One region of the Pseudoalteromonas apostichopi genome, then DNA from elsewhere that is predicted to be linked to it. Evidence: predicted binding sites of a transcription regulator. Region 1 holds the regulator's gene; each other region holds the start of a gene.
The links. Region 1 encodes LexA, which represses DNA repair genes until DNA is damaged. Its sites were predicted from a motif close to TACTGTATNNNNATACAGTA; they were not measured.

Region 1 (10,996 bases):
GTGTGACGATAGCACCACCTTTGGCGGATTGAATAGCCTGCTGTAACTCCGTAATCACACCTGGATTTACGCGAACAAGCGTAGCATCTTGCGGTTGCTCCGCTTGGGTACTTTTACAGCCCGCTAAGCTTGCCAGTAAAGTGCAGGTTAATAACAGTGTTTTATTCATTATTACCTTCCTTCGCTGGTAGCGGACGGGTTAAATCCATATTATTTTTGTAAAGCGGCTGCTTAATTGTAAGTGGTAGCCCTGTTTCTTGAATTGCTTGTGATGTAAAGCTTGGTTGCTTAGCACTTGAGGACTCCACCACAATTGGGCAGGTATTATTTTCAATGTGATAAAGCGCGGTTGCTAATAAGCTCTCTTCGCTATCACCTAGTTTGTGATCAAAGTCATCTGTAACCTCGCAGCCTTTTATGTCCGCATCAAACTGGGGGGAAGGTGTTGGTTTAAATCCATCGGCGTATTCCCCAAAGCCTTTATAGTTTGCGCCTGAAAATTGGATTGTATAATAAGTGGTTGCGCAGTTATGTGTTGGTGTAAAACCATAGGGTTTCCCGCAGGTGGTGCCACCGATTAAGATTACCTCCGCATCAATGCCTTTTAAACCATTAATAAACGCCTCAGATGCAGAGCAGGTGTTATCGGTACTTAACACATACACTTTTGATAAATTTAGATCTGGCAGACTATTACCCGTTGTTCTGTAGGTAGAGTAATCAATTTCAAGGTCGATAAATGGATATGGATCATCTTGCGGCTGTTTGTCGTTTTGAATCGTTTGATAGTAATAGAAATCATCGGTATTAGCAGGACCCGCAACCATATATGCAAGCTGCGATGAAAGCGCTAATAAACCGCCGCCGTTATATCTAAAATCGATAACCAACTCATCAATATTATCAGCTTTGAACTTATTCACAGCACTTATCAGTTCAGGTTGAGCAATGCTGATAAAGCTATTAAATTGCATATACCCAACTTTTGTACCGTTCTCAGTTGTTAAGGTATCAACATTCTGAACGGGCGTTTGAGCAATATTACCGGCTACTAGAGTAAAGGATTTTTCAGTACCATCATTACTGCGTACAACAAAGTTATGGGCGTCACCGGCCGTAGGCCCAAATAGCGCTTCATTTAAAATATCTACGCCTTGTTGGGTATTAGTGTCAATACTAACGTCGTCAACCATTAAAATAGTATCACCGCGTTGTAACCCTGCATTTGCAGCAGGTGAGTCATCCTCTAAATAGGCAACACGTAGCTCTCGTGGCGGAACATTACTGATAAATACCCAGTTAATTCCATAACCTGAAACAACCCCAGATTGAGCTTCTTTAAAATACTCTTCAGTAGGTCTGCTAAAATGAAAGTTATCTTTAAAAGAACCCGAGTCCGTCGTTTCGAATGTTTTTAACTGGTCGAAATAAGCGGCGACAGAGCTGAAATTATCAGGATTGTTGTCTTCTATTTCGTCGTACCAAAGGTAGGTTTCGTCACTCCATGAACGTAACCACATCTTCTCGGTAAACTCAGAGCCAGCAGTATCTGGGTAAGGCTGATTATTGTTATAAGGATCATTGCCTGTTCGTGGTACGGCGCATTGATCTTTAAATTCACTTGATGGCTCAAAAACACCAGCGGTCCAAGTGGGTTCTGAACTTGTTGGTGGCGGGTTTGTTGTGTTGTTATTGCTCGAAGAGCCACCGCCGCCACCGCAGCCAGATAGAGACGCGCCTGAGACTGCTAAAAATATTGCTAAGGCGAGTTTATTATTGTTAAACATATTTGCTTCCTTTCCGATAGTATTTCTTAAAAATTAGCAATTACTGTATCTGAAAGCAATAAATTGTAGCGCCTCAAATGTAAATGAATGTGCTTTTAGTTATAAAGACTTACGGTTACTAATTTCAGCTACTTTGAGCTTCTGCCATGACTCAAATAGCTTACGTTGTTTGTTAGATATTTTTAAGCCATAGGTTTTTTGCATATAAAAGTAGGTATCGGCTATTTGCTTTCTTGCATAAATCGGTGGCTCAAATACACGTTGCTTAAAATCGATTTTTACTGGGCAAGCTCCATAACTGGCACTAGATGTTGCGACTATTCCGTAGCGAAAATTAGAACGGTCTGCATTGATCTCGCCAATAGCTGGAGCGAGGTTATTTATGTCGGCTTCCATTTGACGAAATTTTTCACTGACCTTAATGCAGTTTTTACGTCCGCCATCCTGCCAGCATTGTAATTGATGACCAAACTCCCACGCAGGTACTATATGCTCCCATTCTATTCTTTTTGCTCGAGCGTTTTCGTTTCCTGAGCGGGTAATGGCGTTTCTTGGAATATAACCACAAGCTTCAGGGTCTGGTACAAGCTTTTTACCTTGGCGCTTTATATCGCAGCCACAATATAAGCTTTTACTATTGCTCGGTAGATTCTTAATTAAGTGCTTTTTTGCACTGTAAAAGCTCGAAAATTGTTTAGCGGATACAGGGAAAGTAAAAATTAAACAAAGGGTTAAATATAGAAATAAACGCATATCCATCACATCAGTGAACTACAGGAGCAGCCATTTTAGAGCTACTATTCTAAAAAGGAAAAGTTTTTCAACTCAGCTATAGTTGTTAGGCCGTTTTATTAGAGGAATTACAACTATGTTATTAGGTGCCTTTTCTGTAAGTTTAAATGTGAAAGATATCCATGCTTCAAAGCAGTTTTATGAAAAACTAGGCTTTAAAGAATTTGCCGGCGAAATCGAGCAGCATTGGTTAATAATGAAAAATGGTGAACATTTAATAGGTTTGTTTCAAGGCATGTTTGATAAAACCATGCTGACCTTTAACCCAGGCTGGGATCAAAATGCTGAGGCACTTGTAGAGTTTGCCACTTTTGAGCAATTAGCCGCGCATTTTCAGCAACAAGGGTTAGAAATACAAAAAGCCGGTGACGCGAGTTTTATTATCACCGACCCAGATGGCAACCCTATTTTGATTGACCAGCACGTTTAGCAGGCTTTTTACGTTTTAAGCGAATGTTCTGTAGCAATAAAATAATCCCCGTAATACAAAACAGTACGCTGGTGGCCGAAAAGCTAATTAGAAGTGGGTTATTAAAGTTTTCGCGCTCATCATAATCCATGATGTGTAGCATCCAGAAAAAGTCGAAAATGCGCCATAGGGAGCTGCGCACTGTAATGACTTTACCGGTTTGGCTATCTAAATATAAGGTTGTTGTCAGCCAATCATCAAAACTCACTTGCCAAACATTGGCCTTGTGAGCCACTTCTCTTGGTCCTTTGGTTAACAGCTGTGCTTGCGTGATATTTGCGTTAATAAGTAAGTGAGTTCTCGCGTTTTCAATTATTTGTGCTTTATTCGGCGCAGGCATTTTATCACCTGTTCTGCCATCAAAATTAAAGGAGCCGCTCGGTGCCGTGACTTCTATGATTGGCGACTCTAAAAAGTGGCTGTACTTGATACTTTCAATTTGTTCAAATTGTGCCGTTATTTTATCGATAGAAGCAGAGTAGTCTGACACTAAGAAAGGGTTACTTAGACTGCGATTTGCTAGATGTTTTCCATGCACTTTTTCAAGCGGCAATGAACTCATTACAAGCCCACCTAATAGCCAAAAAAAGATCTGCAAAGCAAGTAAATAGCCTAGCCATTTATGCCCTTTACGAGCATATTTGAACATGCGTTTATTCATTACCACCCCGTTATTATTGTTATATGGGCGCTATTTTAGGTTGTTTAGCTGTATTGCCAATGCGGCAAAATGTCGCATTAACTGTATTCTAGATTTGGTATATATACAAAACTGAGTTAAAGTTTCAGTCGATATCAATAGAGGATAAAAACGAGAGTATGTCGGAAATTCAATTTTTAAATGTAGATCTGGAGCTTGAATCAAAGCACGATATTAGTGCGCTTGTTGCTGATTTGAAGAAAAACGCTATGGTTTTACATTATGACCAAGATGAATACCGTCAACTTGCACGCATTGAAGCAACTGCAGATATCAGCTCTCCAGACAAAGCGATTAACCAGCTTTGCGAATTAATTGAATCTTGCTCGCGCAATGCATTAAAGCAGTGGTTATCTTGTTCAAAACGTACATTTGATTTAGGTTTTGAATCGGGTAACTCGCCAAAGTGCTTTAACCAACCCCTGCATGCAGATACCTTGTTACGTATCTCAGCAATTGGCGCAGGGATTGAAATTACTATTTATCCAGTCGAAAAGTAAACTGAATTTAGCGCTCTACGACTGCTGCGGTCATTCTTGATACGCAGCACAGCTCCCCAGCAGCATTGGTAATTTTGATATCCCAAACAGAGGTGCGCTTACCTAAATGAAGTGGTCTGGCCGTTGCCGTTAATGTCCCTTTTCGAGACGCTTTTATGTGGTTGGCATTAATCTCTTGACCAACAGCATAGAATTTATTGAAATCAATCACAAAGTTAGCTGCATAGCTTGCCACTGTTTCTGCTAACACAACGTTTGCTCCGCCATGAACCATGCCCATAGGGTTATGGTGTTCAGGAATTGCAGGCATGGTGGCCACTAAATAATCATCGCCAATTTCAGTCACCTCAATACCCATCGTTTTCATTAAAGTGCCTTGCCCGGTTACTCCTTGTTCCAAGTCTTTACATTGCTCCAGCGTGATTGGATGGTGCCAAATACTCATTGTGTTTCCTTAACATGCGAATTAAAGCTAATACCTTATGGCATCTTTCATTGCGGTTCAATGTTAGTTTTGTAGCAATATGATGGAGTTAATTTAAATTTGCGATTTTCAAATAACTGTATATACTCACAGTTAAATGTACTGTATGGAAAACCAGTTGTATGCGCCCATTAACTAAACGCCAATCGCAAATCTTAGAACTAATTAAAGTCTTTATTAAAGATACAGGCATGCCGCCAACACGCGCTGAAATAGCTCAAACATTGGGTTTTAAAAGTGCCAACGCCGCTGAAGAACATCTAAAAGCACTGGCAAAAAAAGGCATGATCAAAATGAAGCCTGGAGCGAGTCGTGGTATTCAGTTGATTGAAGAAGATGAACCTGAGCAGTTAGGTTTACCTTTGATTGGCCGTGTTGCAGCTGGTGAGCCAATTTTGGCTCAGGAGCATGTCGAAAGTCATTGCCAAGTTGACCCTACGTTATTTAAACCAGCCGCTGACTTTTTACTACGTGTAAATGGCATGAGTATGAAAGATATTGGTATTATGGACGGTGACTTGCTTGCAGTACATAGAACGCAAGTTGCTGAAAATGGGCAAGTTGTTGTAGCTCGAGTTGATGAAGATGTAACTGTTAAGCGGCTAGAAAAAGCAGGTCGGAAAGTACTTTTACACGCTGAAAACGAAGAGTTCTCACCTATTGAGGTTGACCTTGAGCATGAATCTTTCAATATTGAAGGGTTAGCTGTAGGAGTCATTCGTAACGCTGACTGGATGTAGTTGTCCCTTATTTGGTGCGCTAAATTGACTCAATTTGGTGCGCCATTGTGATTTTGCCACTTAATTAGGATTTGTGAATCCTTACTCTTTATTTAAAGCCTTATATGGCGCAGTTTTCCTCTCTTTTTGTATATTCTTCGTAAACCATAACATTAAATAACGCGCTGATTATAGTTGTTATTTCTGCACCAAAATAAACATTTATTATCACTAAAACTTGCTTATTGGTCATTTTTTAACTAATTGGTTAAAGCAATGTATTAACACCTGATTAATAAAAAGACACAAAAATGTGCGAGGTGTTAGACAGGGGGCCAGTATCATAAGTGAGTTAAAATGATACGTAGTCGCTCTGAACAATAAAAAAAACGAATGGGCACCTTGCTGTATCGCCTTTTCGCTTTGCGTCTTGCAATAGCATCTAAAGGAGCCGTCACATGGGTAAACTGCGTTACGCCTTGTGGCTTATATTGGTTGCACTCCCAGAAATTGTATTGGCAAATAGTCAATACAATATGCGAAAAGGGGTGACTGATATAAGTAATAATGTTTATGAGTTACACATGACGATATTTATTATCTGTTGTGTAATCGGCATCATCGTATTTGCGGTGATGTTTTGGGCTTTAATACACCACCGTAAATCTAAAGGGGCCAAGCCTGCCCAATTTCATGAAAGTACAAAAGTTGAAATACTTTGGACTGCCATTCCATTTGTCATCTTAATAGCCATGGCTGTGCCTGCCACAAAAACTCTCATTGCTATGGAAGATGCCTCTAAAGCTGATATCACAATTAAAGTGACAGGCTCGCAATGGAAGTGGCATTACGAATATATGGGTGAAGATATAGCCTATTACTCAATCCTATCTACACCAAAAGATCAAATAGACAATCAGGCAGAAAAAACGGAGCATTATTTGCTTGAGGTAGATAAACCGCTAGTGCTTCCTATCAATAAAAAAGTCCGCTTTTTAATGACCTCAGACGATGTTATCCATTCGTGGTGGGTTCCTGATTTTGCAGTTAAAAAGGACGCAAACCCTGGATTTATCAATGAAGCGTGGACACGTATTAACGAACCAGGTGTTTACCGTGGTCAATGTGCAGAACTATGCGGTAAAGATCATGGTTTTATGCCTGTTGTGGTGAAAGCCTTACCTGAAGATGAATTTGCTAATTGGCTTGCAGATGCTAAGGAAGAAAAGGCTAATGCAGCAGCCGCTGATGCTGCTTTGCTTGATCAAACATTACCTAAAGAAGAGCTTATGGTCTTAGGTGAGCAAGTGTATATGGCAAGTTGTGCTGCATGTCACCAGCCTACTGGTATGGGCTTACCAGGCGTGTTTCCTGCACTTAAAGGCAGTCCCATTGTATTAGGTGATGTAAAAGATCACATAGATATCGTGTTACATGGCCGCCCTGGTACGGCGATGCAAGCGTTTGATAAGCAGCTTTCAATTAAGCAACTTGCTGCGGTTATTACCTATAAGCGAAATGCATGGGGTAATGATACCGGCGATGTGATCCAACCGAGTCAAATTCAAGCCGCGATTGATGCAGCAGCGGAGGCGAAATAATGAGTAACGTTATTAATGAGCAAGCAACTGGGCATGCGCATCACGATCATCATCATCCTGCTAAAGGTTTTAAGCGTTGGCTTTACACCACCAATCATAAAGACATCGGGAGTTTATACCTGATTTTTTCTCTTACCATGTTCTTGATTGGTGGAGCGATGGCTATGGTGATCCGCGCTGAACTATTTCAGCCAGGATTACAGTTAGTTGATCCGCACTTTTTTAACCAAATGACCACGGTACATGGTTTGATCATGGTATTTGGCGCCGTTATGCCCGCATTTACTGGGCTTGCTAACTGGATGGTGCCTATGATGATTGGTGCACCTGATATGGCACTGCCACGCATGAACAACTGGAGCTTTTGGATATTACCTTTCGCATTTTTAATCCTGTTGGCTTCGTTACTGATGCCAGGTGGTGGTCCTGCGTTTGGCTGGACATTCTACGCACCACTCTCCACCACTTATAGTAACGATAACACTGCACTGTTTGTATTTGCCATACATATCATGGGTATTAGCTCAATTATGGGGGCGATTAACGTTATCGTGACTATCGTCAATCTAAGAGCGCCGGGTATGACTTGGATGAAGCTTCCGCTATTTGTTTGGACTTGGTTAATCACAGCATTCTTATTGATCGCTGTTATGCCTGTTTTAGCTGGGGCTGTCACTATGGTGCTGACAGATAAATACTTTGCAACAAGCTTTTTTGATGCAGCCGGTGGTGGTGATCCTGTGATGTTCCAGCACATTTTCTGGTTCTTCGGTCACCCCGAAGTGTACATCATGATTTTGCCAGCCTTTGGGATTATTTCGACTATTGTGCCGACCTTCTCACGCAAAAAGTTATTTGGCTATGCTTCTATGGTGTATGCAACCTCATCCATTGCGCTGCTGAGCTTCATCGTTTGGGCACATCATATGTTTACCACAGGCATGCCTGTAGCCGGCGAGTTGTTTTTCATGTACGCCACAATGCTCATTTCTGTGCCAACGGGCGTTAAAGTGTTTAACTGGGTAGCCACCATGTGGCGCGGTTCAATTAGCTTTGAAATTCCGATGATGTTTGCCATCGCCTTTATTGTGTTATTCACATTAGGTGGTTTCTCTGGCTTGATGCTTGCCATTACACCGGCAGATTTCCAGTATCACGATACCTATTTTGTGGTGGCACACTTCCATTATGTGCTCGTGACAGGAGCCGTGTTCTCAATTATGGCGGGAGCCTATTATTGGTTACCGAAATGGACTGGCAACATGTACAACGAAACGCTGGCGAAATGGCATTTCTGGCTATCGCTAATCAGTGTCAACGTGCTGTTCTTCCCTATGCACTTTGTTGGCCTTGCCGGTATGCCGCGTCGTATTCCTGACTATGCTCTGCAATTCGCTGACTTTAACGCCATTATCAGTATTGGTGGTTTTGCATTTGGCTTATCGCAACTGTTGTTTGTGTTGGTGGTATTTAAATGTGCTCGAGGTGGTGAGAAAGCGCCAGCCAAAGTATGGGATGGAGCTGAAGGTTTAGAGTGGGAAGTTGATTCTCCAGCGCCTTATCACACTTTTGAAACACCGCCGGAGATTAAGTAATGAACCATGCACCTTTGCTAAAAAAACTGCTGATTACATGCTTGCTCATGTTCGCATTTGCTTTTGCAATGGTGCCGCTTTACGACGTGTTTTGCGACGTTACAGGGTTGAATGGTAAGCCATCATTAGAAAAAGCGAACGCGAGTGAATCAATAAATACACAGCGTCAAGTTGATGTCAGCTTTACGACTCACGCTCAAAGCGGCGCGCCATTTAAGGTGCAGTCTGAGCAATACAGCGTGGCGGTACAACCTGGTGCCATGCGTGAAGTTAAATTCTCAGCAAAAAATACCAGTAATGAAGACAAAGTCATGCAAGCAATTCCATCGGTATCACCGGGAAAAGCGGCAAAGTATTTACATAAAATCGCCTGTTTTTGCTTTGATCAGCAGCCAATGAAAGCCGGTGAAGAAATGGAATTTACCTTGTTGTTTTATGTTGATACTGAGTTACCCGACGATGTTGAGGAACTGACATTGTCGTATACCGTGTTTGATATTAGCGGGCATGTTGTGGCTAAAAACGATTAAAAGCCGCCAAGCTAATTGCTAATTGGGAGCAAACAAAATGAATCAAAACTACGAAAAATACTATGTTCCAGCACAAAGCCCTTGGCCAATAGTGGGCGCCATCGCGATGTTTTTAATTGCTGTCGGTGCTGGTTTAACTGTGATGCAAGTCAGTGGTGAAGGCAGTAATGGCCAGTATGTATTGTATCTTGGCATTGCCATATTAATTTATATGGTTTTTAGTTGGTTTAAAAACGTTATTGAAGAGTCTCATAAAGGGCTTTACTCAGCACAAATGGACCGCTCATTCCGACAAGGTATGAGCTGGTTTATATTCTCTGAGGTCATGTTTTTTATGGCATTTTTTGGCGCTCTTTTTTACGCTCGAATGATTTCAGTGCCTTGGCTTGGGGGCGCTGGTAATAATGCCATGACCAACGAAGTACTCTGGCCAACCTTTGAAGCTGTATGGCCGCTGTTAACCACGCCATCGGGCGAGACAACACAGGCTATGGGCTGGCAAGGTCTCCCCCTGATCAATACGCTTATTCTACTTACCTCTTCGGTCACAATTCACTTTGCTCATGTTGCTATGGAAAATAATAAACGCGGCGCTCTTAAGGTATTTTTATCTTTAACCGTGCTGTTAGGTGTGATTTTCCTTGGCTTACAAGTTTACGAGTATATGCATGCTTATCGTGATTTAGGGTTAACCCTTGATGCGGGTGTTTATGGGAATACCTTTTTCTTGTTAACGGGCTTTCACGGTATGCACGTGACATTAGGAACCATCATTTTATTCGTGGTTTTGCTAAGAATTTTTAAAGGTCACTTTACGAGTGAAAAGCATTTTGCCTTTCAAGCGGCTGCTTGGTATTGGCACTTTGTTGATGTGGTGTGGTTGTGTTTATTTGTATTTGTGTACGTGCTGTAGCTTTGTGAAGCGGCGAGGGGTTGGTGTGAATAAAGCCCAATTTCATTGCGGCAATAATGAGGATCAGCACAATACCTGAAAACAGCACTCGACGACCTAGGTAATGCGACATAGGTTTCGAGTGCTCTTTTGCTGACATCATCACAAACAGCGCTCTAAATAGGTTGAACAGAATATAAAGTAATAACAAAACAATAATGATTTTAATCATATTAGGTAATCCAAATGCAGTTAATTTTATGGCGTAAACAAAAGCTTAGCTCAATTATCGCAATTTGCGTTGTGATACTAGCAGTGCTTATTTGTTTACGACTAAGCGTTTGGCAATACCAACGAGGCGAGCAAAAACAGCAGCAACTAAGCCAGTTGGCCGTTTCGAAAGAACAAGGAATTTTGAGCTGGCAAGCGCTGCAAAGTCTACCTACAGAGCTAAATAAAACGGGTTTGCAAGTTAAGGTCTCTGGCGAGGTAAATAAACAACAGTACTGGCTGCTTGATAATCAAATCTATCAGGGACAAGTGGGCTATGACTTACTTGTAGCTATGACTATTGCAGGTGAAACCGCACCTTTAATTGTTAACTTTGGTTGGCTAAAAGCCCCTACAAACCGGAGCCAATTGCCAACAGTTGTGTGGCCAGAATCAACACGTTTTACGGCCACAGTGCAATTGAAACAAGGCAACTTGCAAGGTTTTACGCTTGCCGATGAGATTGGTGCAGAACAAGGGTGGCCAAAGCGAATTCAAGGTATTGATTTAGCAATTTTGAGTACTCAATTAGCAATGCCCTTACAAGGCTTTATTGGTTATCGCAATGAAGCTGATGGTATCGCAACTCCGCATTATCAGAGTGTCGTGATGGGGCCAGATAAACATTACGCCTATGCCGTACAGTGGTTATTAATT
Region 2 (10,996 bases), 1.3 Mb from region 1:
CTTTTTATCAAAACGTGAGATTTGCAGGATTTTTTTCAGTTGCGGTTGGCAATTGCTAATTTGAATTGTTTCAACTTTGCCTGTTAGGTTTTTTTTCATGTTCAGCAACATGCCTAAAGCTGAGCTGTCCATGTAATCTGTTTCTCTGAGGTCAATAACCACTTTATCGATATTGTCGTTAAGATCGGCGTACGCCTGACGAAAAGATTGCACCAAATTAAAATCAAATTTTCCTTTGATTTGTACGGTTAATATAGCGCCATCAGCAGAAGTGCTGCGCGATAAACTCATAATAAACTCCTAATAAACAAATCTTTCCTGATACCTAATTAAATATAACCGCTTAGAACAAATAAGCCAAAAATTAAAACACTTAGGATGAAATTTGTTATCATTTAGCCAAGCTTCTACTACGAGATCCACTATGAGCGATAATAATCTAGTTTATTCAACTGCTACGGGTCGCATTGAGCAACCTAAAGAAAGCAAACCAACCCAAGGTAAAATTTTTAAAGACGGCTTTTTGCGTATTGAACGTCAAACCAAAGGCCGCAAAGGTAAGGGTGTCATGTTAGTTGTTGGGATCGACAGCGAACAGCACGACTTAAAAAAATTAGCTAAGACCATTAAAAGTAAAATGGGCCAAGGCGGTGCAGTAAAAGACGGTATCATCGAAGTTCAAGGTGATGACAGAGATAAGCTAAAAGCGATTCTCGAGGGACTGAAATTTAAAGTTAAAATTGCAGGGGGCTAGTCGCCCCCTATATTTTTGAGTTCTGTATTTTATGAATTCAACGAGTTGAGCTGTTCATAAAGTGCAGGCAACTCATCTTCAGGGATAGGCTTGCTATAGTAGTAACCTTGCACAATATAACAGTTGTTGTTTTGTAAAAACTCAATTTGTTCAATGGTCTCAACCCCTTCGGCAACAACATTAAGTTTCAACTTTTGCGCCATAGCAATAATCGCAGCGGTAATTTCCATATCATTAGTATCCTCAGGGATATCTTTCACAAAAGAACGGTCTACTTTCAAGATATCCACAGGGAAACGTTTTAGGTAACTTAATGAAGAGTAGCCTGTTCCAAAGTCATCGATTGAAATTGATACCCCCAAGGCTTTTAATTGATGCAGTTGTAAAATAGCGGCTTCAACATGCCCCATCAGCATACTTTCTGTTAACTCAAGGTGTAAGCGTTTAGGCTCAACCCCTGTTTGCTTGATTATCGTATCAAGAGTCGTCACTAGGTTGGCATCTTTAAACTGGCGAGCCGATAGATTGATTGAAATATTATTCTTCAAATCTTGGCTTGCTAAACGAGCCGCAAATTCACAGGCTTCTCGTAATATCCATGCACCTAACTCAACAATTAAACCGGTTGCTTCAGCAATTGGAATAAATTTCGTCGGTGGGATCATTCCTTCTTCAGGGTGGAACCAACGAATAAGCGCTTCGTACCCAACTACCTGATTATTGCGACAATCCACTTGTGGCTGATAATAAACTCTAAACTGCCCTTCACGGATACCAGTACGTAACTCATTTTCAATAAATAAGCGCTCGTTCGCAGCTGCATTTAATTCTTGGCTATAGAAGTGGAAGGTATTGCGCCCTTTGGCTTTTGCTTCATACATCGCAAGGTCAGCATGTTTAAGTAATTGATCTTCTTCTTGACTATCAAATGGCGCCATAGTGATACCAATACTGGCACTAATGATCACTTCATTATTACCTAATTTGATAGGCTCATTGAGAGTGCGTTGAATCGTATTTGCGACTTCCATGGCGTGTGTTTGATGCTCAATACCACTTAATAATACCGCGAATTCATCGCCGCCTAAACGCGCAATCGTATCTTCTGTACGCAGACGCTTTTTCAGGCGATTAGCAACTTCTACTAGCAACTGATCACCCGCATCATGACCTAGCGTATCGTTGATACGTTTAAATTCGTCTAAGTCAAAATAGAATAAGGCAAATGCATAATGACCACGCTCAGCAAGTGCCATTGACTTGCGCAGCTGCATTCTGAAGAAAGTACGGTTAGCAAGTCCAGTTAAAGTATCAAAGTAAGCCAGTTGTTCCATTTTACGTTGGCTTTCTTTCACAAACGAAATATCTTGCGCAGATGCCACATAACTGGTGATCTCACCACCATCTTCACGAATTGGTGAAATACTTAGCGAAACCCAAACAGATTGGCGTTCATTAGCTTGTAATAAGGTATCCCCTCGCCAGTAATTACGGCTACGTAAGTCAATATCAATATCATCAACTAAAATAGCCATTTCTTGAGAGATGATATTTAACAGCGGCGAACCAATGAAATGACGCTCTTCGAAACCGGTCATTTCAACCATTTTCGGATTCACGTATTTGATCTCAAAATCTTGGTTGGTGATCACTACACCGGTGCCCGAGAAAGCCACAGCTTTAGATAAGCGGTTAGCTGCCTTTTCAGCTATTTCTTTTTCGCTAATGCGCTGGTTGAGACCATCAATTAATTTACGAATTTCAATAGCCATGTCTCTGAACGAGCCATTTAAGGTACCAATTTCATCTTTATTGGCTTTTGGAAACTCTGTTTGTAATTGCCCTTTGCCAAAACTCACCACCGCGTTAACTAATGAGTGAATACGACGCAGTACTAATTGGTAAAGTGCTTGATGCAATAACAAGGCAACTAAAATAGCGTACAAGATAAACAAGCCAAAGAATTTTACTTTTAGCTCTTCTAGTGCTGAAAGTGCCGACGAACGCTTTTTATAAATACCAATATACCAATTTAGGTTCTCAACTTTACGAATATTGATAATGTGAGTTTCGCCATCTTGGACAAATGAATTTGCAGACTCAGGTAATTTTAAGCGAATCGTTTCAGACACTAGCTTTTGCAGATCGGGATTAACAAAATCTTCTGTCAGTAATTTTTTACCTTCTCGTCCATATTGCTCTAAAGTTGTCCTATCTAAATCAGGGTGAGCTAATAACTGACCTTTTGCATCGAAAACAAATAGATGTTGCTCACGATCACCAATAGGCAGTTGTGCCAATAAAGTTTCAAGAGCAATATCGCTACCTGTTACACCAAAAAATTCGTTATCAAGGTAGATTGGCACAAGTACACTAACGACCCATTTATGCCAAATAGTGTCGTAATACACTTTTGACCATACCGCTTCTCGGCTTGGATTAGTTGCAGCTTGGGCATAATTGAAGGCTTCGTCTTTGGTGAAGTCAAAGTCGCCAGGTACATTTAGTGCCCAGTTTGGTGGCGCTATACGAATAAAGTTGTCTTTCGTAACTAAGTAAAAATTAAAGAAATCTTGAATTAAAGTAGGTGAAACGATTTTCCACAGTGATTCAGAATCGTTTATAAGCTGCTTATAAAATTCAGAATATTTATCTTGAGGGATAAACGCTGCAGATAAACCATTTTCTGAAGTACTGCGGATACTGCCATCAACGGAAAATTTAATATCAGCGCTTCGTTTGCTTTGTAAGTGAGACTCATTGTGAAGCAGTTGGCTGCTTACAACATTATTAGCCTGCTCAGCGATATTTATTTTAGTTTTAATCAGGCGGTTAAATTGACGACTCAAGCGTTCACTCGAGTGTTTTAAAAGTTCATGCTCTTCAAAAACAAGCTGTTTTTCTTCAGATTTAAGCATCAAAGCCGCAGCACATATACCTGCAATCAAACAAATCGCAGAGATCAGCAGCGACAATTTCATACTTAATGAATTCACACCAAAACGTGATGGCGGTCGTCGATACACCACAGGACTACCTTATTAATAATTGTTATTATTTATTGTGCAAAAACAAATATACCAGATTCATTTTTATATTTATAAATTTTTTATGAAGATTAATGAATTTTCTGAATAAACACATATGATTTCAAAATTAGCCTCGATAGGCGGTTGACTTTACATACAAGTGTTTTTACATTAACTCAATGAAACAAATTATCTCTCGCACTTACTTTTCGTTTTTTAGCTTCTTTAAATAGAGGAGGCTTAACTGTTTGCGAGATAAATTCACCGAATAGCTAAAGCCTCCCACTTGGGAGGCTTTTTTGTTTGCGCACTGTTTTGGAATGAGGAAACCAACATGAGCATTGATACATTAAATGCGTTACGACACGATATTAATGAAATAGATTCCGACTTACTTGTCTTACTGGCAAAAAGACGTCGTATCAGCCACAGCGTGGTTGAGTACAAGATAGCCAATAACAAACCAATTCGCGATGAGGCTCGCGAACAAGCATTACTCGAAAAGCTCATTAGTTATGGAAAATCATTAGGCCTTGATGCGTACTACATTAATAACGTGTTCCAAACCATTCTTGAAGATTCTGTTCTAAACCAACAAGCGATGTTGCAAAAAAACCTTAACCCAGAAGTCATGAGCGAAAGTCATCGTGTTGCTTATTTGGGTGGTCAAGGTTCATACAGTCAATTAGCCTGTCATAAATATTTCAGCCGCCGCCCGGGTAAAGTAATTGAAATGGGTTGTTCTAGCTTTGACCAAATCACAGGTAAAGTAGAAAGTGGCCAAGCTGATTTTGGTTTATTACCTATTGAAAACACCAGTTCAGGTAGTATCAATGAAGTATTCGATTTATTACAGCACGCTCAAGTTTCAATTGTTGGTGAAGTGACACACAGCGTTGAACACTGTTTATTAGCGATGCCTGGTACTGAGTTATCTCATATCAATAAAATATTTGCTCACCCACAGCCTTTTGCTCAATGTAGCCGTTTCATTCAGGGCTTAGGTGACATTCAACATGAAACCTGTGATTCAACTTTCCATGCATTGCAATCAGCAGTTGAAACCGCAAACAGTGCCGCTATCGGCTCTGCACAAGCAGGGAAAAACGTCGGTTTAGAAGTGGTTAAATCAGGCTTGGCCAATCAAAGTGAAAACCATAGCCGCTTCATTGTAGTAGCCCGTAAACCTCTTCAAGTGTCGAAACAAATCCCAACCAAAACGAGTTTAATTATGGCCACCAAGCAACAAGCGGGTTCGTTAGCTGACGCCTTAATGATTTTTAAACATCACAAAATTAACCTTGTAAAACTAGAGTCACGTCCAGTACCTGGAAACCCTTGGGAAGAAGTGTTTTATGTAGATCTCGAAGCAAACCTTGATGACTTACATGTTAAACAGGCACTAGAAGAGCTAAAAGAACATACTCAGTACACCCGTGTACTTGGTTGTTATCAAAGTGAGTCTTTGCAAGCTGTAAGTGTTTAACTGACGATCATTACTGATTAATGAAAGGAGCCGCTTGGCTCCTTTTTCGTATAATTTCATCTTAGATACTTGCACCCACAGCCCCGTCTAAGCATAATCTTGAAAACAATTTCAAATTGGATCATTCATGAATTGGTTAGCAGAATTAGCAACTAAAAGAACACCTTGGTTATTATTAGCATTTATTTCACTAGCGTTTGAAGTCACTGCGTTGTTTTTTCAATACAGCATGGGACTTGAACCATGTATTATGTGCATTTATCAACGTACCGCTGTTTTAGGCTTACTTGCAGCAGGTGTGATTGGAGCGATTAACCCGCAAAATATGGTTGTTCGCCTTGTTGCATTTGCTACTTGGGGTATCTCTGCAATCTGGGGTTACTTTATTGCTAAAGAACACATTGCAATGCAAAACAATACCGACCCTTTTGCATTTAGCTGCGCATTTGAGCCTAATTTCCCAAGCTTTATGCCACTGCATGAATGGATCCCTAGCTTTTTTGCAGCCACTGGCGATTGCGGCAATATTGATTGGCAATTTGCATCAATGAGTATGCCTGCATGGATGGAGATTATTTTCGCTGCGTTTTCAATAGTCTTTGTAGCCGTTTTATTTAGCCGTTTAGTAACTAAAAAGTCGTTATAATGATTTATTTTTTTACTAGTCAAATCCCTGCTTTAAAAACTTTTAAAGTAAGGCAGCGCCAGCAAATAATTGCACTTGCTCTGGCTCATTTAAGCCCAAGTAAAAAGATTATTTTATCGGTGTGTAAGCTTGCCTTTCTTGCGCCATTATTTTTAGGTTTAGCCTACTTTGAAGGCTGGATGCTGTTACCTTGGTTATTATTAGCAGGCTTAAGTTACCCACTTATCACAACACCTATCGAAAATTTGTTCGCACTAGCGCATTTAGACAAAGCTATCAATGAATTTAAACAGGGCGAATAACGCCCTGTTTAGGGCGTGTTGACCTTTGTGGATTAAAGTTTGTTCACTCTAGGGGCAATTTAATCGCGGCGCGAGATTTGTAACCTAGTGGACTAAGTAAAAATCGAGCAAAGCTACCGCGTTCTGCCCACGCCCTTTAGCTTCATCTATTTAAGTAATAAAAAGATAATCGCCCCTAGGAAGAACCCAAAAGGTAGCGCGTGTTTGGTATGGATGCTGCGTTATCGCCTATTTATGTTGAACAACCACACGACATAGGCTCTGCCTTGCTTAAATACCAAACATACTGCTGCAAAATCAATCACAATAGGTCAACACGCCCTAGTCTTTTAAAGCGTAATTTTCCCCTCAAGTTTAGCAAATACCTTATCGCCTATTCCTTTTACTTCTTTTAATTGCTCTACCGACTTAAACGGACCTTGCTTATTGCGATGCTCAACAATCGCTTTAGCTTTAGACTCACCAATACCCGGTAATTGAGTAAGTTGATCGATGCTAGCTTTGTTAATACTGAGCTTTTGCATTTTAACTTGTGTTGCTTCGGTTGGTTTTACGGCGAATGCCGGTGTTGTAGGCAGTAACGCAATACTCGTGGCAAGTAAAAGACTTGATAGTAATTTCATAATTTCCTCCGTGATGTCCATCTTGGACAGGTAGTTAGCTATTACCCAACACTCACTCCATCGCTTGTGTTTAACTTTGGGTAACAATATAAATAAAGCTAATGCCCCTATTATTGTCAAATTTGTTCCATAAAAAATTTCTTTAGATACTTGCAAAGTAAGGCCCGAAGCATTACTGTATATAAAAACAGTAATCAAAGTGGCGATTTTACGCTGCAAATGCCACGCTTAAATGCAGGAGAAATCATGGCTGTTGTTGTTAAATATGTTGTAGAAAGAAACGGAGTCGAGCGCATGACGTTTACTACTAAGAAAGAAGCTGATGCGTATGACAAAATGCTCGACATTGCTGAGTCATTAGAATTAATGCTTGAAAAAGTTGATGTACCATTAAGCGAGCAACAAATTGAATCACTAGCGCTTGAAATGGCTAAAGAAAAAGACCAATTTATGGCTGTACTTAAAGGTGCAAAAGAGGTTCCTGCGAAGCCTAAAAAAGCAAAATCAGACGATAACGTTGCAGATATAAAAGAAAAAGCTGCAAGCTAAGCATTGGTTATAAAATTAAAAAAAGGGCAACAAATGTTGCCCTTTTTTGTGCTTACTCAAAACTAAAGTGATGACTCAACTTCATCAAATAAATCTGTAATTTCTTTTTTCGGCTCAGTCGTCATTAGGCTCACAACAATAATGGCAATCGTTGATAAAATAAAGCCAGGGACAATCTCATAAATAATTGCACTTAGCGATTGGCCATCGATCTTAATTGGCGCGTAAATCCAAAACAGTACTGTTGCAGCACCGACAACCATACCACTGATAGCGCCTTGTAAGTTCATGCGCTTCCAGTAAAGGCTAAGTAGTACTAATGGACCAAATGCAGCACCGAAACCAGCCCATGCATTACTTACTAAATCCAAAATAGAGCTATCGCGGTCATACGCTAGGTAAATAGCAAACAGAGCAACCAAGATAACACTAATACGACCGACTAATACTAGCTCTTTTTGAGAAGCACTTCGGTTTAAATAAATCTTATAGAAGTCTTCTGTTAGAGAGCTTGAACACACTAGTAATTGCGATGAGATGGTACTCATAATCGCAGCTAAAATAGCAGCCAATAAGAAACCAGCAATTAGAGGATGGAAGATAAGTTCAGACAATACCAAGAAAATAGTTTCTTTATCATCAATTGGCATTTGGTTTTCAAGCATATAAGCAGCACCAAATAAACCTGTTAACACAGCACCAATTGCTGAAAGTGTCATCCACGACATCCCCACACGTCGCATAGTTGGCATATCTTTAACTGAACGCACAGACATAAAACGAACAATAATATGCGGCTGTCCAAAATAACCAAGACCCCATGCCATTGCAGAGATAATAGCAATCGTCGAACCACCAGCAAACCAGTCCATCATGTTAAGTGCATGAATTTCAGTTTCTTTTGGTGAGCTTAACAATAAATCATAGCGTGCATTGGCGAGTGTATCCATGAATGGTTGATCAAGCATAGTATATGTCGCAATTGGTACTGCAAGCAGCGAGATAAACATGATACAGCCTTGAACAAAGTCTGTAAGGCTTACTGCTAAGAAGCCACCAAACAAGGTATATAACACTACAACGCCAGTTGTGATATACAGACCCATTTCATAGCTCATATTAAATGAGTTTTCGAATAACTTACCACCCGCGACAACACCTGATGAAGTATACAAGGTGAAGAAAACAATGATTACTATCGCAGAAATAACACGCAGTATATTTTTATTATCATCAAAGCGGTTTGCGAAATAATCTGGAATGGTGATTGAGTCATTCGCTTTCTCAGTATAAACACGTAAACGAGGCGCTACTAAGAAATAGTTAGCCCAAGCACCGAGTACTAGACCTATAGCAATCCAAACTTTGCTTAAGCCGAACAGATACATTGCACCTGGTAAGCCCATTAGCAGCCAACCACTCATATCTGATGCACCTGCTGAAAGCGCAGCAACACTTGGTGATAAATTACGACCACCTAGCATATAACCTGATACATCGTCTGTGGATTGCTTATAAGCGTATAGCCCAATCCCCAACATTACGATGAAGTACAATGCTAACGAAATTATCATTCCTGTTTCCAAATTAGCCTCCAATAATTGTTTAATGTTGGCTTTTAATCCGAATAATGACTCGCAAGTTACTTAAATTTAAGACATTATTGGGGTAAAAACCGATATCACTCATGACTATAACATGCTTCTACCCTACAACTCCAATCAAGCCGTTCAGTGGCAGGGTTTACAATTACAACCTTTTCATAACAAAAATGTGATATTTAATCGCTAGTTATAGAATTTCATTACAATTTATCCTAGTCTTAGGATCACAGAAAATCAGTATTTATCCTCAAAAATGAATATTTAATTAATGCTATTTTTGGCACGATGACTTATATTGCTCATGGATAAATGAATTAACCGAAGTGGACTTGCTAGGACTATGTATTTTTACGCTGCACGCCAACCTATTTTAGATAAGGAAAAGAAACTTGTCGGCTACGAACTCTTGTTTAGGGATGGCGTAGATAACGTTTTTCCTGATATTGACGGTGATGAAGCGACATCTCGACTCATTGAAGGTAGTCAGTTCAATTTTGGTTTAGAAGATTTAACGGATAACAAACCAGCCTACATTAATTTCACTTTAGAGACACTCCAAAAAGGCTACCCACTTTTACTGGGTAAAGAGCAAGTAGTTGTCGAAATTCTTGAAACGATTCAACCGGGTAAACGTTTACTAGCAATGGTTCAAGATTTAAAAGAGCGCGGATATACGCTTGCCCTTGATGATTACATACACCAACCTGTTTGGCGCCATTTTTATCCGTATATCGATATTATCAAAATTGACTTTTTAACCTGTGATAAAGAGTCTATTGAATCCGTCGTTGAGGCAATCAAACCTCACCCGCACATCAAGTTACTCGCCGAGAAAGTTGAAACATACGAAAAATACCAACTTGCTTTGGACATGGGGTTTAGCTATTTTCAAGGCTTTTTCTTTTCAAAGCCTGAAATGGTGCAAAGTAAAACTTTACCACCTTCTGAGATGGCTCTTGCCGAGCTTTTATACGAAACCTCAAGTATTGATTTAAATCTCAGAAAAATCACCGAGGTATTTGAACGAGACGTTAACTTATCTTACAAGTTGTTACGCTATTCAAACTCAGCAGCTTTCAAACGCAGAGCTGAAATTAGCACGATAAAACAAGCGCTGATTGTTTTAGGCAGTGAAGAAATCAAACGTTTCTTATCACTTTTATTTGCTGCACAAGTTGCGGCAGATAAACCTGCAGAGCTGATACGTTTATCACTAACCCGCGCCCGTTTTGCTGAGTTATTAGCAATAAGCCATGGCAAGTTACGTGATACGGGTATGGCATTTTTAACCGGTATGATGTCGTTAATGGACGCTATCCTCGATGAAGATATGCCAAGCGTAATGGGTAAACTTCCTCTTACAAATGAAATCAAAGGTGCTTTGCTTCATGGTGAAGGATTACTAGCGACTTATTTACGCTTAGTAAAATTTTATGAACAAGCTGAGTGGGATAAAGCAAAGGATATTCAAGAAGAACTCGGTCTTAAACCCGAAGAAGTACCTGATGCTTACCACGATGCATTAAGCTGGTCTAATGAACAAATGGGTGTATTTGGAGATTAACTTCCCCCATATAAACATAAAAATGCCAGCAATTGCTGGCATTTTTATTGGTTTGATTTTTTAGGTTAGAGATTTTCTAGGAAATCTTCATCAAAATCATCGGGTTCTTTTTCTACTGGTGGATTACCATCATGTAGCTCATATAATTGACGCTGGAAGTAGATATCCTTCATAAAAATGTAAGGGTCTAACGACTCATTTAATAAGCTCTCTTGCGGCATCAACGAGGCACGTGCTTCAACGGCTTTTAGCGCAAATACCAGAATAGTTTGTGGTGTGGTTAGTGTAATTTCAGGTAGAACGAAGTTATCTACCACATCACCAGTTAGATTTCGTGCTGTACTTGGCCCCATACCTGGGATCATTAAATAAGCACCATCACCGACTCCCCATACACCTAGGGTTTGACCAAAATCTTCATCGACAATTTCTAAACCAA
Region 3 (10,996 bases), 430 kb from region 1:
TCTTGAACATATACCTTCTCGGCTTGATCGCGACTAAACGCCACATCCACTTTAGTGAGCAAGCCTGATTTCAAGTAACCTTGAATTTCAACCTGGTATAAGAAGTCTTGAGTAAAATGTGGGTTACCAAAGAATAACCAGTTTTTACCGCTTGCTTCGCGGGCATCACGCTCTTGTAAAAACGCACGGAATGGTGCAATACCAGTTCCCGGGCCTACCATGATAATTGGCGTTTCATCATTAGCCGGTAGACGGAAATTATCGTTATGCTCGCTAAATACTTTTACTTTACAGCCTTCTTCAGCACGACGTGCTAAATAGCCAGAACAACCACCTAAGTGTTCGCTACCGAATGCATCAAACTCAACCAGCCCCACAGTTAAGTGAACTTCTTCTTCAACTTCGGCTTGGCTAGATGCAATCGAATATAAACGTGCTTGTAGTTTACGTAAGCAATCTACTAAAGTTTGCGCTTCAAGCTGAGCTGGGTTTTGACGAATAATATCGAAGATTTGGCGAGGTTCGATGTACTCACGCATTGCTGCTTTATCTTCAACTAACTTTAATAATTCAGGGTTGCCAGTTGCTGTTGCGTATTTTTCAACAAAACCTGGGTATGACTGGGTTAATTCTAATTTTTCGATTAATGCATCACGAATACTCAGCTCTTCGTCGCCTAATTTAATCGTGCTAGATGCATCGATTTGTGTAAGCGAAAGTACTTCATCTACAAGTGCTTCGTCATTTAAGAAGTAAACACCTAGCGAATCACCCGGTGTATAGGTGATGTCTGAACCTTCTAAAGAAATTTCAACATGACGAACATCTTTGCTTGAGTCACGACCCGTAATTTTTTGCACAACACTTAGTTCTGCAGCAAATGGATTTTGCTTAGTGTACTGACTTGCTGCTGGTGCAGCTGCCCCAAATGGCATAGCTACAACTTGACCACTACTCGTTTGCTGCGCTTTAAGATCTGGCTCGAACGCATCGAGAGCACCATCAATCCACTTCGCAGCTTCATCATCGTAATCAACGTCTAAGTCAGCACGCTGGAAAATAGTTTCTGCGCCAAGCTTGTTAAAACGCTCTTCGAAATCTTTTGCTGTTTGGCAGAAGAACTCGTAGCTTGAATCACCTAAGCCAATCACAGCCACTTTAACACCATCTAGTTTTGGTGCTTTTTTAGTCGTTAAGAATTCATGTAGGCTTTCAGCATCTTCTGGTGGCTCGCCCTCACCATAGGTTGAAACAACAACAGTAATGAACTTTTCTTTTTTCAGGGCAGTTGGTTTGTAATCAGCCATGTTTACTAGCTTAACAGTTAGACCGCGCGACTCTGCTTGCTCTTTTAACTTAGTCGCAACGCCTTTTGCGTTACCCGTTTGAGAGCCGTATAAAATAGTTAACGGTGCAGCATCACTAGCAGCTGGAGCGGCAGCAACACCACCCGTTATTGCACCTGCGTTGGCATTAGCAGCTAAGTAACCACTTACCCACGCTTGCTGAATTGGATTAAGTTCAGCCACTAAGCCTTGCAGCTTTTGTACTTGCTCTTGCGATAGCGGGCTCGCCGCTGCATTTAGTTGACTTAACAACATGAATTTATTCCTCGTAACCCTGAAAAGTTAACTGCGAAATGAACTTGCTACTGTCATTTCGCGAACAATTTTTTCGACTTTAAAGACCAAATAGAAATGCTTTAAAGGTTTATCTGAGCGTGAAGAATAACGAGGTCTGATGCGATTAAAAAAGAATAGAATCTGCTTTTATATTCCATTTAGTTATTAATTTAGCATTTATCCAAAAAAAACATGTTAAAAGCAAAAACTCCTAAATAAGAAACTTTTATTAATTAACATTATTGCAACATAAGCCAATTAGCCTATACTCGCTGTGTTCATTTTGAGAACAGCAAAAACTATTAAAATATAAAAAGGAAACTACAATGTCACACGGGACATGTAATAAATATATGCTAGCCAGTGGCTTACTGTGTCTAGCGAGTTCAGCATTTGCAAATGTTAATAATGCCGACTTCGAAACTTGGTCAGCAAATAGCCCTGCAAGCTGGAGCATCATAGATAGCGGTATTAGTCTTAGCGCTAATAGTAATGTGGTTTACTCAGGTAATTACTCAGCGCAAGTCGTGGTAAATACTGGCACGCAAAGTAATACCGATTTACAACAATTAGTTGATGTTGTGGCGGGCGAAAGTTATGAGTTTTCTGCTTGGGTTTACCATACAGAAGGCGGCGTAAAAGCACGCTTAGTGGTTGATGGCTATCAAGGCTATTCTAATTCAGCATTAACAAATCAGTGGCAACAAGTCAGTTACCAGTATACAGCCTCTGCAACAACGTCTATTAATGTTGGCTTACGCTTTTACGACGTCGCAGGTTTTGATGGCAGCGAAGTAGTTTATGTAGATAACTTGGCACCAAGCACAGGCTCAACCCCACCTCCTATGGGCAGCTGCGCAGATAACCAAGTATCTTTGACCCTCACTACCGATAACTATGGGGAAGAAACCAGCTGGCAAATCACTAATAGCCAAGGTAGTGCAGTAGCAGCAGGCGGCAACTATGCAGCAAATACTCAGTACATTGAGCAAGCATGTTTAACTGATGGTGACTATACCTTTACTATTTTTGATAGCTATGGTGATGGCATATGTTGCTCTTACGGTAACGGTAGCTATAGCCTTTCGTCAGGTCAAACAGTACTTGCTAGTGGTGCAAGCTTCCAAAGCTCAGAAGCTACGCCGTTTAGTTTAGGTGATAGCTCAGGCGGCGGTGACGGTGGTGGTACGACACCAACTGAGCCAACTGGATACTATGTTACAACGCAAGGCCTTAGTGGTTATGCACTGAAAACAGAGTTACACAACATCATTAAAGGTCACAACTCGCAAGGCTATTCAGCAATTTGGAGTTTTTACGATGTTGCTTCACGCGATAAGTATTTTGAAAATGACAACTCAATTTTAGACCGTTATTCAGAAAACCCGGCAGGCCAAGACAGCTACAACTATGTTGCTGTGAGCGATCAATGTGGTACATACAACAGCGAAGCAGATTGCTACAACCGTGAGCATTCTTTCCCGAAAAGTTGGTTTGGTGGAACAGTTGAACCAATGAATTCAGACGTACATCACATTTTTGCCACTGATGGTTATGTCAACTCAAAACGCAGTAACTACCCATTTGGTGAAGTAGCTAGTGCAAGCTTTACCTCTAGTAACGGCAGCAAATTAGGCAGCGCTGCTAGCTCATTAAATTACTCAGGAACGGTTTTTGAACCTATTGATGAATTTAAAGGTGACTTTGCAAGAGCGTATTTCTATATGGCAACACGCTATGAAAATGTGATTGGCTCATGGCAAAACAACACAACCTACAGTAACGCTGTACTGAATGGTTCATCAAATCAGGTATTTGAGAGCTGGGTCGTTGCTATGTTATTAAAATGGCATAATGAGGATCCTGTTAGCCAATTAGAGCTTGACCGTAACCAAGCTGCTTATGAACATCAAGGTAACCGCAACCCATTTGTGGATCACCCAGAATTTGTAGAAATGATTTGGTAACTTCGTTAAGCCAAGGCGCTTAGTTTCGGCTAAGTGCCTTTTTAAACGACAAAAGATGACCTAACCCTCGAATACGTTTAACTGCTCGACGAGACGAATGTCATGTAACAAATGGTTATGCCTTACCGACAAAGTGTTTTCTGGTGTTGGCTGTATTTTGTAACCGAGGTGCTGTAAAACCAGTGTAAATAGCGCTTTCTGCTGGTAACCCATAGGTTGCCCATTTAATTGAAACTCTTCGATTACATTCTGCGCATAACTAGAATTATTTTGTAATGACTGCCAAATGTGCTTTTGCACTTGATAAACCTGTATCACTGACGTGTGATAGCAATTGATCTGTAGGCTTAATAAATAGTTTTCTAGTGAGCTCATAGGGATATCCATAACAAAAAAAAAATCACTTTAAAAGCTCAAGTTAAGTTGAGGTAAAGTGTTTTGTTATTATTTTTTACCCCATTTATTCATAATTTGTTTAAATAGTTTTGCTTCTTTATCTTCACAGGGTCTTGGGGATCCGCTTGGCACTCCAGATTTACCAAACACCGAATTAAGGTCAATGTCATAGCACTGACCATTAAGCATCTCGGTACGCTTGCTGCCATCGCCACTTTGCCAAACGACGGTTGCTTTATCAGAGACGGTTAATTGCGCAGGCACTGTAACCCTGCCTACAGACGAATTATTATGTGCGGCTTCAACCTGTCCAAATGCAGAGGCACTAGTAGCGCTATTTTCAAAATTAAGCTGTGGAATTGGCGCATAAGGGTTGAGCTTTTTAAAGGGTATCGCAGCTGTTTTTGAGTTTTCAGTGCTCACTTGTCTCTGCTCACTAACCAAGCTTTCAAGTGCTTTAGCATCTTTTACCTGTTCAGAGCCATTCTTCGGTATACCTTCTTTTTGCGGCACAGGCTTAGCCTCATCTGGCATTATTTGTGGCTGTTCTGGTGAAGGTTTTTCTTGGGTTTTCTTCACACTCGGTAACGCAGTTAAATCAACACTCACATAAGCGTTGATTACTTTTGGTCGCTCGACAACTGAAGGCAGCTTCACAAATTTGCCATGTTGAATAAATAGCAGCAATAACAAAACATGCAGCGTAATTGAAATGATCCATGCTTTATAATTCCTTTTTAACACCCAAGCGCTCCGTTTTTGTTTATAAGAGTGACAAATGAACGAATAAGTTCATCGGAAATTAAGCGGTAAGCGGTAAGCGGTAAGCGGTAAGCGGTAAGCGGTAAGCGGTAAGCGGTAAGCGGTAAGCGGTAAGCGGTAAGCGGTAAGCGGTAAGCGGTAAGCGGTAAAAAACTAACTAATAACAAACTTGAGTCAAGTGTTCTCTATCTAAAACCCACCCATTCGATCTGCTTAAAGCTTAGGGCTTAGGGCTTAGGGCTTAGGGCTTAAAACTTTTTCAGGCATAAAAAAACACGCTTTCGCGTGCCTGATTACTATAAATTTTAATTTCAGTTGCTTGCGGGAGCTGTGGCTAATGAGAGCGAACCGACGACCTTCGGCTCATGGCTCCTAAATTTCAGGCATAAAAAAACACGCTTTCGCGTGCCTGATTACTATAAATTTTAATTTCAGTTGGTTGCGGGAGCCGGATTTGAACCGACGACCTTCGGGTTATGAGCCCGACGAGCTACCAGGCTGCTCCATCCCGCGCCTGAAATTGTAGATTTATTTAAAGTTGCTTTACATGACAACTTGGCTTCCAATTCAGAAAATTGGTTGCGGGAGCCGGATTTGAACCGACGACCTTCGGGTTATGAGCCCGACGAGCTACCAGGCTGCTCCATCCCGCGCCTGTAATTATTAAGTTTATTTTACTTCTCACTTAATTTAAGAAGTCAGCCAATTCAGAAAATTGGTTGCGGGAGCCGGATTTGAACCGACGACCTTCGGGTTATGAGCCCGACGAGCTACCAGGCTGCTCCATCCCGCGCCTGTAATCTCTAAGTAACGTTAACATGTTAACCATGCCTTGTTCCGAAGAGAGCGCTATAATATAGCAATTAAATTAGAAATCAAGCGTTATAATTGAAATAGAGCCTCAACCGAACAAAAAGCACACAAAACTACACTAAAATCCGCGCTGATGAGGACTAATCATTTTTTGCCATTCCCAATCAGGGTGCCCCATGACGATAAAGTCTGGATTCTCGGTACTTTCACGTTGATTATAAGTGAGTGGGTTAAATTCAGCATCCGTAATACATCCTCCGGCTTCTTCAACAATCACTTGCGAAGCGCCGGTATCCCACTCACCTGTTGGCCCTATTCGTAAAAAACAATCGGCTTTACCTTCTGCTATGATACAAGCTTTTAGTGAACATGAGCCTAATGCCACAGTCGCAAACTGAGTATTTAGATACTGGCTTACAGCTTCAATTTTTTGTCTGCGGCTTACAGCTAAGGTTAAATTATCGGGTGTTGCTACTGAAATTTGCTGATCTTGGCCATTTTCACGTTTAAATGCACCATTTTGGTAACTTGCAAAATAAGTTATTTGTTTCGCTGGCCAATGAATAACGCCAAGAACTGGACGATTATTTTCAACTAAAGCGATATTTACTGCAAAATCACCACTTTCGAGAATAAACTCACCCGTACCATCCATTGGATCAAGTAACCAATAACGATGCCAATCTTTTCTGTCTGCAAGTGCTGGAATGGGTGTTTCTTCTGACATAATTGGAATATCAGGTGCTATAGCCTTTAAGCCTGCCATTAATACATCGTTAGATGCTAAATCGGCCTTGGTGACCGGAGTATGATCTGACTTTTGCTCAGCACCAATATCATCCTGCTGATAAATTGCCATAATGGCATCGCCCGCTTGCTCAGCTAACCGAATGCACGGTTCTAAAAAATCATTCATTGCCCGCTCCCGACTCTAAGTACTTTGTTAATAATAGCAAAGCTGCGACACTTCGTGCTTCAGTAAAGTCTTCTTGTTGCAATAATGATTGCCAATCACTCATTGGCCATTTCACCACAACAAGCGGTTCTGGCTCATCACCAGGCAAGGTTTCAGGGTAAAGATCTTCGGCATACAAAATATGCATAGTGGCATTAAAGTAACTAGGTGCCATACTGACTTTTTTAAGTTCAGCGAAATGCTTAGCACCAAAGCCAACCTCTTCTTTGAGCTCGCGGTCGGCAGCTTGCTCAGGTGTCTCACCTGGGTCAATTAAACCTTTTGGAAAACCCAACTGATAATCATTGGTACCCGCACAATACTCTCGCACTAATAACAGTTCGTTATCGGCCGTTACAGGTACAATCATAACGGCACCTCTGCCACCGCCACGAATTCTTTCGTATTGCCTTTGCTCGTCATTTGAGAACTTCAATTCGAGAGATTCAACAGTAAATAGTCGGCTTTTAGCGACAACTTCATTAGACAAAATTTGCGGTGGTGTAGGATGCTTTTTCTGTGTCATTGGCATTAATTTGCTATCATGGCAGTTATGCTCATCATAAATCTTTTAAAGTGAATTGCCTATGTTAAATTGGTCAAAAATCGATACTGTGTTGTTAGATATGGATGGCACCCTACTCGATTTGCATTTTGATAATTACTTTTGGCTTACTGTTATTCCCGAGCAATATGCGCATAAACATAAAATCAGTTTAGACGAAGCAAAAGCTGACATTTTGCACCGTTATCAACAAGTTCACGGACAAATTAATTGGTACTGCTTAGATTATTGGCAACAGCAACTTGACTTACCAATTATGGCGTTAAAACGTGACATTCAACATTTAATCAGAATTCGTGAAGATGTTCCGCCATTTCTAACGGAACTAAGAAAAGCAGGCAAGCAATTGATCATGCTCACTAACGCACACCCAGATTGTGCCATGTTAAAGTTTGAACTAACTGCGATCGATAACTACTTAGATGGCGTGATCTCAACTCACCAATATGGCGTGAGTAAAGAGCATCAACCATTATGGCAACAAGTACACCAAGAATGGCAGTTTGATAAGGAACGGACTTTATTTGTGGATGACAGCCCGGCAGTACTCGATGCGGCAAAAGAGTTTGGTATTGGTCATATTCTTGCGGTTGCCAACCCAGATAGTCAGCAACCGCACAAGCAGTTCGATGGCTTTTTATCGACCATCGATTTTCGAGAGTTTATGCCCGTTATAAAATGAGCATAAACACGTTTATTTAGGGTAACGCTGCTCTAAGCCTTGGTATACAAGCTTTGCGAAATCCGCATGCTCTGTATCTAGGCTTTTTACCACTTCAACTAGGTGCTCATTATCTTCTTGACCGTTCCACACTTTGATATAACTACCGTCTTTGTAGCCATGATCTTGGCGGAAAAAATTCAAAGTGTTTTTACCTACGTAACCACGGTATAAATCGTCGATATCCATAGCGATTTGTGCCATACAACCAGCAAATGCAGCAGCATTAAAGCTCTTTTCAGCGACAGCTGAAGCAGCTAATAATTCGAGTGTTTGTTTAAAGTCATCAGCTTGAACTGGCGCACTTAACTCTGCTTCAAGTTGTGCTGCTAACTGTTCATAGCTGGTTTCACCATCGATACGTAAAGATAAACCGAAATGGAAAATATCAACTAACTCTAAAATAACTTGTTCAGTATCTGGAGTTTGTTTCTTCCACCACTTCCAACCATAGTGATCAAGCATTTCAGCACACTCAACCCAAATTGCACGATACCATTCAAAACCTTGGCTAAACCATTGCTCATGTACTTTGGTATTCATCGCATTTTGCATCTCGAGCATGACAACGAGTTTTTGTAAATTAGCAGACATTTTTTATCCCAACTTGCATTTTTTATTTGCCTATATATTACAGTAAAGATGAAATAAATACCGCAACAATCAGGTCATCTTTGCAGTTGATAAAAATAACCGAGGAAGCCCATGTTTAAATCTCTACTTATTAGCGCACTGTTTGTGCTATCAAGCCAAGTTGTTGCTGCAACTGCCTCTAATATTGCCGAATCTGCAGAGCAAGTCAGTCCATTATTACCAGGATTAGCGGTGCCAAATGTTGAATTAAAAGACCAATACGGCAAAACCGTCTCATTAAGTGAGCGCTTTAAAGAAAAAACCACAGTGCTGATTGTTTATCGTGGTGGCTGGTGTCCATATTGTTCAAAACAATTGGCCAGCGTACAAAAAATAGAGAAAGAATTAGCTAATTTAGATGCGCAATTAATTGCCGTTTCGCCAGACAGTCCTGAAAAACTTGCTGAAACAAAAATTACAGCTCCTAGCTATCAATTGCTTTCTGACGACAGCCTCACTTTGGCGCAAACGTTAGGTTTAGCATTTTACTTAGATGACAAAACAGCAAAGATTTACCGCAATAAGCTTGGGGTTAACTTTGTGTCGCTAGATGGTGAAGCGAAAGTAGCGTTACCAGTACCTGCAGTGTTTGTAATCGACACAAATGGGTTAGTTCATTTTCAATATGCTAACCCAAATTACAAAGTACGTTTAACAGAGGATTTATTACTAGCAGCTGTTAAATCAGTGAGCGAACAATAAATTAGCAAGGGATAAGCAGAACATGCTTCTGCTTATCGGCCTTGTGTAAATTCTTGCCAAGATTCAATTAAATCAACAAAGTCTTCAAAGCCGCAGCCACTGCACAGGCCTTCTTCTTCAAGCATTAAATCATCATCTTGGTAGGCAACTAAGTCTTCATTATCTTGATGTAATGCATGTGCTTCGAATAATGCTTCGTCTTTACTTAAGATCAAATCAATTTCTTGACCTTGTAAGGTTAAAGGCTCATGGCAGCTGTTAACCGCAGCGATCAAAGCTTGCACCATCGCTATTTTTTCTTTACCAACTTCTTCGTTTAGCCAACGGCCTATGATGGCATGTTCAGAAGAAATTTTAATGCGTAAACCGCTAATAGGGTCGCGGATAAATTGATATTCCATGGAGGGTACTCATAATACATTATCTGCTAATTATACCGTTTGCAGCTAAACGTGGCGAGTTTTGCAACCTTAAAACAACACGAGCGCCTAAGTGGCGCTCGTGTTTGTGCTATTTAAATAGCTAGAGTCGCGATTTGAAGCGTGCAGCATCAATAATCGCCCATAGGTATACGATTGGCAGTAAAATAAAACCAACTGCCACATAAATTAGTGCACCACTAATAACCCATGCTAAAAAGAATGCAATAGCCGCCATTAAACGACCTTGTACCAATTGCCCTAAACCAGGAAAAAAGATATTACATATTGCTGCGATTACATTACCGCCAGAACCTTGCTCTGCCATACTAACCTCTATAGTTTTTAATGATTATACTTTTAGTAAACATACTTTATGCCAACTTATTATGGCTTACAAATCAAAGCGTTAAAAAATAGCGTTTTTTTGATTTTAGTTCTTTTTGCTAAAAATCGGTCAAATTCACAATTTTTATTTACAATTTTAATGACTTGCCAAAATAGCTGTTTATAAAAACAGTATTTTATTTAGCCTTGCATAAACACCTGTTATACTCCACTCATTATAGATTGAAAAGGCGTAACGATGGACGTTTCTGAATTACTCGATGGCTTAAATGACAAACAACGGGATGCAGTCGCAGCCCCATTGCAAAACATGCTAGTACTTGCAGGTGCGGGTTCTGGTAAAACTCGAGTACTTGTTCATCGCATCGCATGGCTTATGCAAGTTGAGCAAGCTTCTGCATATAGCATCTTTGCGGTAACGTTCACTAACAAAGCCGCGAAAGAAATGCGCACCCGTGTAGAAGAAACGTTAAAAGCACCGGTTGGTGGTATGTGGATTGGTACTTTCCATGGCTTATCTCATCGTATTTTGCGCGCCCATCACCGTGAAGCGAACTTGCCTGAAAGCTTTCAAATCTTAGATTCTGATGATCAACAACGTATGATCAAACGCTTGCTTAAAGCGATGAACATCGATGACAAAAAGTGGCCTGCAAAACAGTTTGGCTGGTATATCAGTGCGAAAAAAGATGAAGGCCTACGTCCTAAAGACATTCAAGCCTACGATATTAACGAGCAAATGATGTTGAAAGTCTATGCTGCGTATCAAGAGGCTTGTGACCGCGCTGGTTTAGTCGACTTTGCAGAAATACTGCTACGCTGCTACGAAGTACTTAAGAATCATCCGACACTTTTACGTCACTATCAACAGCGTTTTGCCCACATGCTGGTAGACGAGTTTCAGGATACCAATACTATTCAATATGCTTGGTTAAAATTACTCGCGGGTAATACGAATAGTATTATGATCGTAGGTGATGATGACCAAAGTATTTATGGCTGGCGTGGCGCAAAAATTGAGAATATCAAACGCTTTTTAACTGACTTCGAAGCCGAAACCATTCGCCTTGAACAAAATTACCGCTCAACAGCA

Region 2: the regulator LexA is predicted to act here: its motif matches at 7,014-7,033, upstream of QUE86_RS12590 (YebG family protein).
Region 3: the regulator LexA is predicted to act here: its motif matches at 10,058-10,077, upstream of uvrD (DNA helicase II).

Annotation. Positions count from the first base shown of each region.
Region 1 covers NZ_AP028065.1:1,462,655-1,473,650, reverse strand. Annotated here, with positions in the region: gene QUE86_RS06580 (hypothetical protein) at 1-169, opposite strand, end outside; gene QUE86_RS06575 (S41 family peptidase) at 162-1,787, opposite strand; gene QUE86_RS06570 (endonuclease) at 1,887-2,546, opposite strand; gene QUE86_RS06565 (VOC family protein) at 2,656-3,009, shown strand; gene QUE86_RS06560 (hypothetical protein) at 2,984-3,709, opposite strand; gene QUE86_RS06555 (hypothetical protein) at 3,868-4,248, shown strand; gene QUE86_RS06550 (PaaI family thioesterase) at 4,256-4,693, opposite strand; gene lexA (transcriptional repressor LexA) at 4,855-5,472, shown strand; gene coxB (cytochrome c oxidase subunit II) at 5,910-7,052, shown strand; gene ctaD (cytochrome c oxidase subunit I) at 7,052-8,647, shown strand; gene QUE86_RS06530 (cytochrome c oxidase assembly protein) at 8,647-9,177, shown strand; gene QUE86_RS06525 (cytochrome c oxidase subunit 3) at 9,215-10,090, shown strand; gene QUE86_RS20030 (DUF2909 domain-containing protein) at 9,990-10,301, opposite strand; gene QUE86_RS06515 (SURF1 family protein) at 10,316-10,996, shown strand, end outside.
Region 2 covers NZ_AP028065.1:2,773,505-2,784,500, reverse strand. Annotated here, with positions in the region: gene QUE86_RS12625 (STAS domain-containing protein) at 1-291, opposite strand, end outside; gene QUE86_RS12620 (SUI1 family translation initiation factor) at 425-754, shown strand; gene QUE86_RS12615 (bifunctional diguanylate cyclase/phosphodiesterase) at 784-3,783, opposite strand; gene QUE86_RS12610 (chorismate mutase) at 4,118-5,269, shown strand; gene dsbB (disulfide bond formation protein DsbB) at 5,397-5,915, shown strand; gene QUE86_RS12600 (DUF6170 family protein) at 5,915-6,217, shown strand; gene QUE86_RS12595 (ComEA family DNA-binding protein) at 6,547-6,840, opposite strand; gene QUE86_RS12590 (YebG family protein) at 7,087-7,389, shown strand; gene putP (sodium/proline symporter PutP) at 7,452-8,963, opposite strand; gene QUE86_RS12580 (EAL and HDOD domain-containing protein) at 9,334-10,557, shown strand; gene QUE86_RS12575 (MlaA family lipoprotein) at 10,623-10,996, opposite strand, start outside.
Region 3 covers NZ_AP028065.1:1,896,309-1,907,304, reverse strand. Annotated here, with positions in the region: gene QUE86_RS08525 (assimilatory sulfite reductase (NADPH) flavoprotein subunit) at 1-1,601, opposite strand, end outside; gene QUE86_RS08520 (endonuclease) at 1,949-3,589, shown strand; gene QUE86_RS08515 (hypothetical protein) at 3,650-3,964, opposite strand; gene QUE86_RS08510 (hypothetical protein) at 4,034-4,729, opposite strand; tRNA gene QUE86_RS08505 (tRNA-Met) at 5,184-5,260, opposite strand; tRNA gene QUE86_RS08500 (tRNA-Met) at 5,324-5,400, opposite strand; tRNA gene QUE86_RS08495 (tRNA-Met) at 5,464-5,540, opposite strand; gene cysQ (3'(2'),5'-bisphosphate nucleotidase CysQ) at 5,679-6,476, opposite strand; gene nudE (ADP compounds hydrolase NudE) at 6,469-7,041, opposite strand; gene yrfG (GMP/IMP nucleotidase) at 7,103-7,762, shown strand; gene QUE86_RS08475 (dUTP diphosphatase) at 7,775-8,395, opposite strand; gene QUE86_RS08470 (peroxiredoxin-like family protein) at 8,507-9,136, shown strand; gene QUE86_RS08465 (YacL family protein) at 9,169-9,537, opposite strand; gene QUE86_RS08460 (hypothetical protein) at 9,659-9,883, opposite strand; gene uvrD (DNA helicase II) at 10,142-10,996, shown strand, end outside.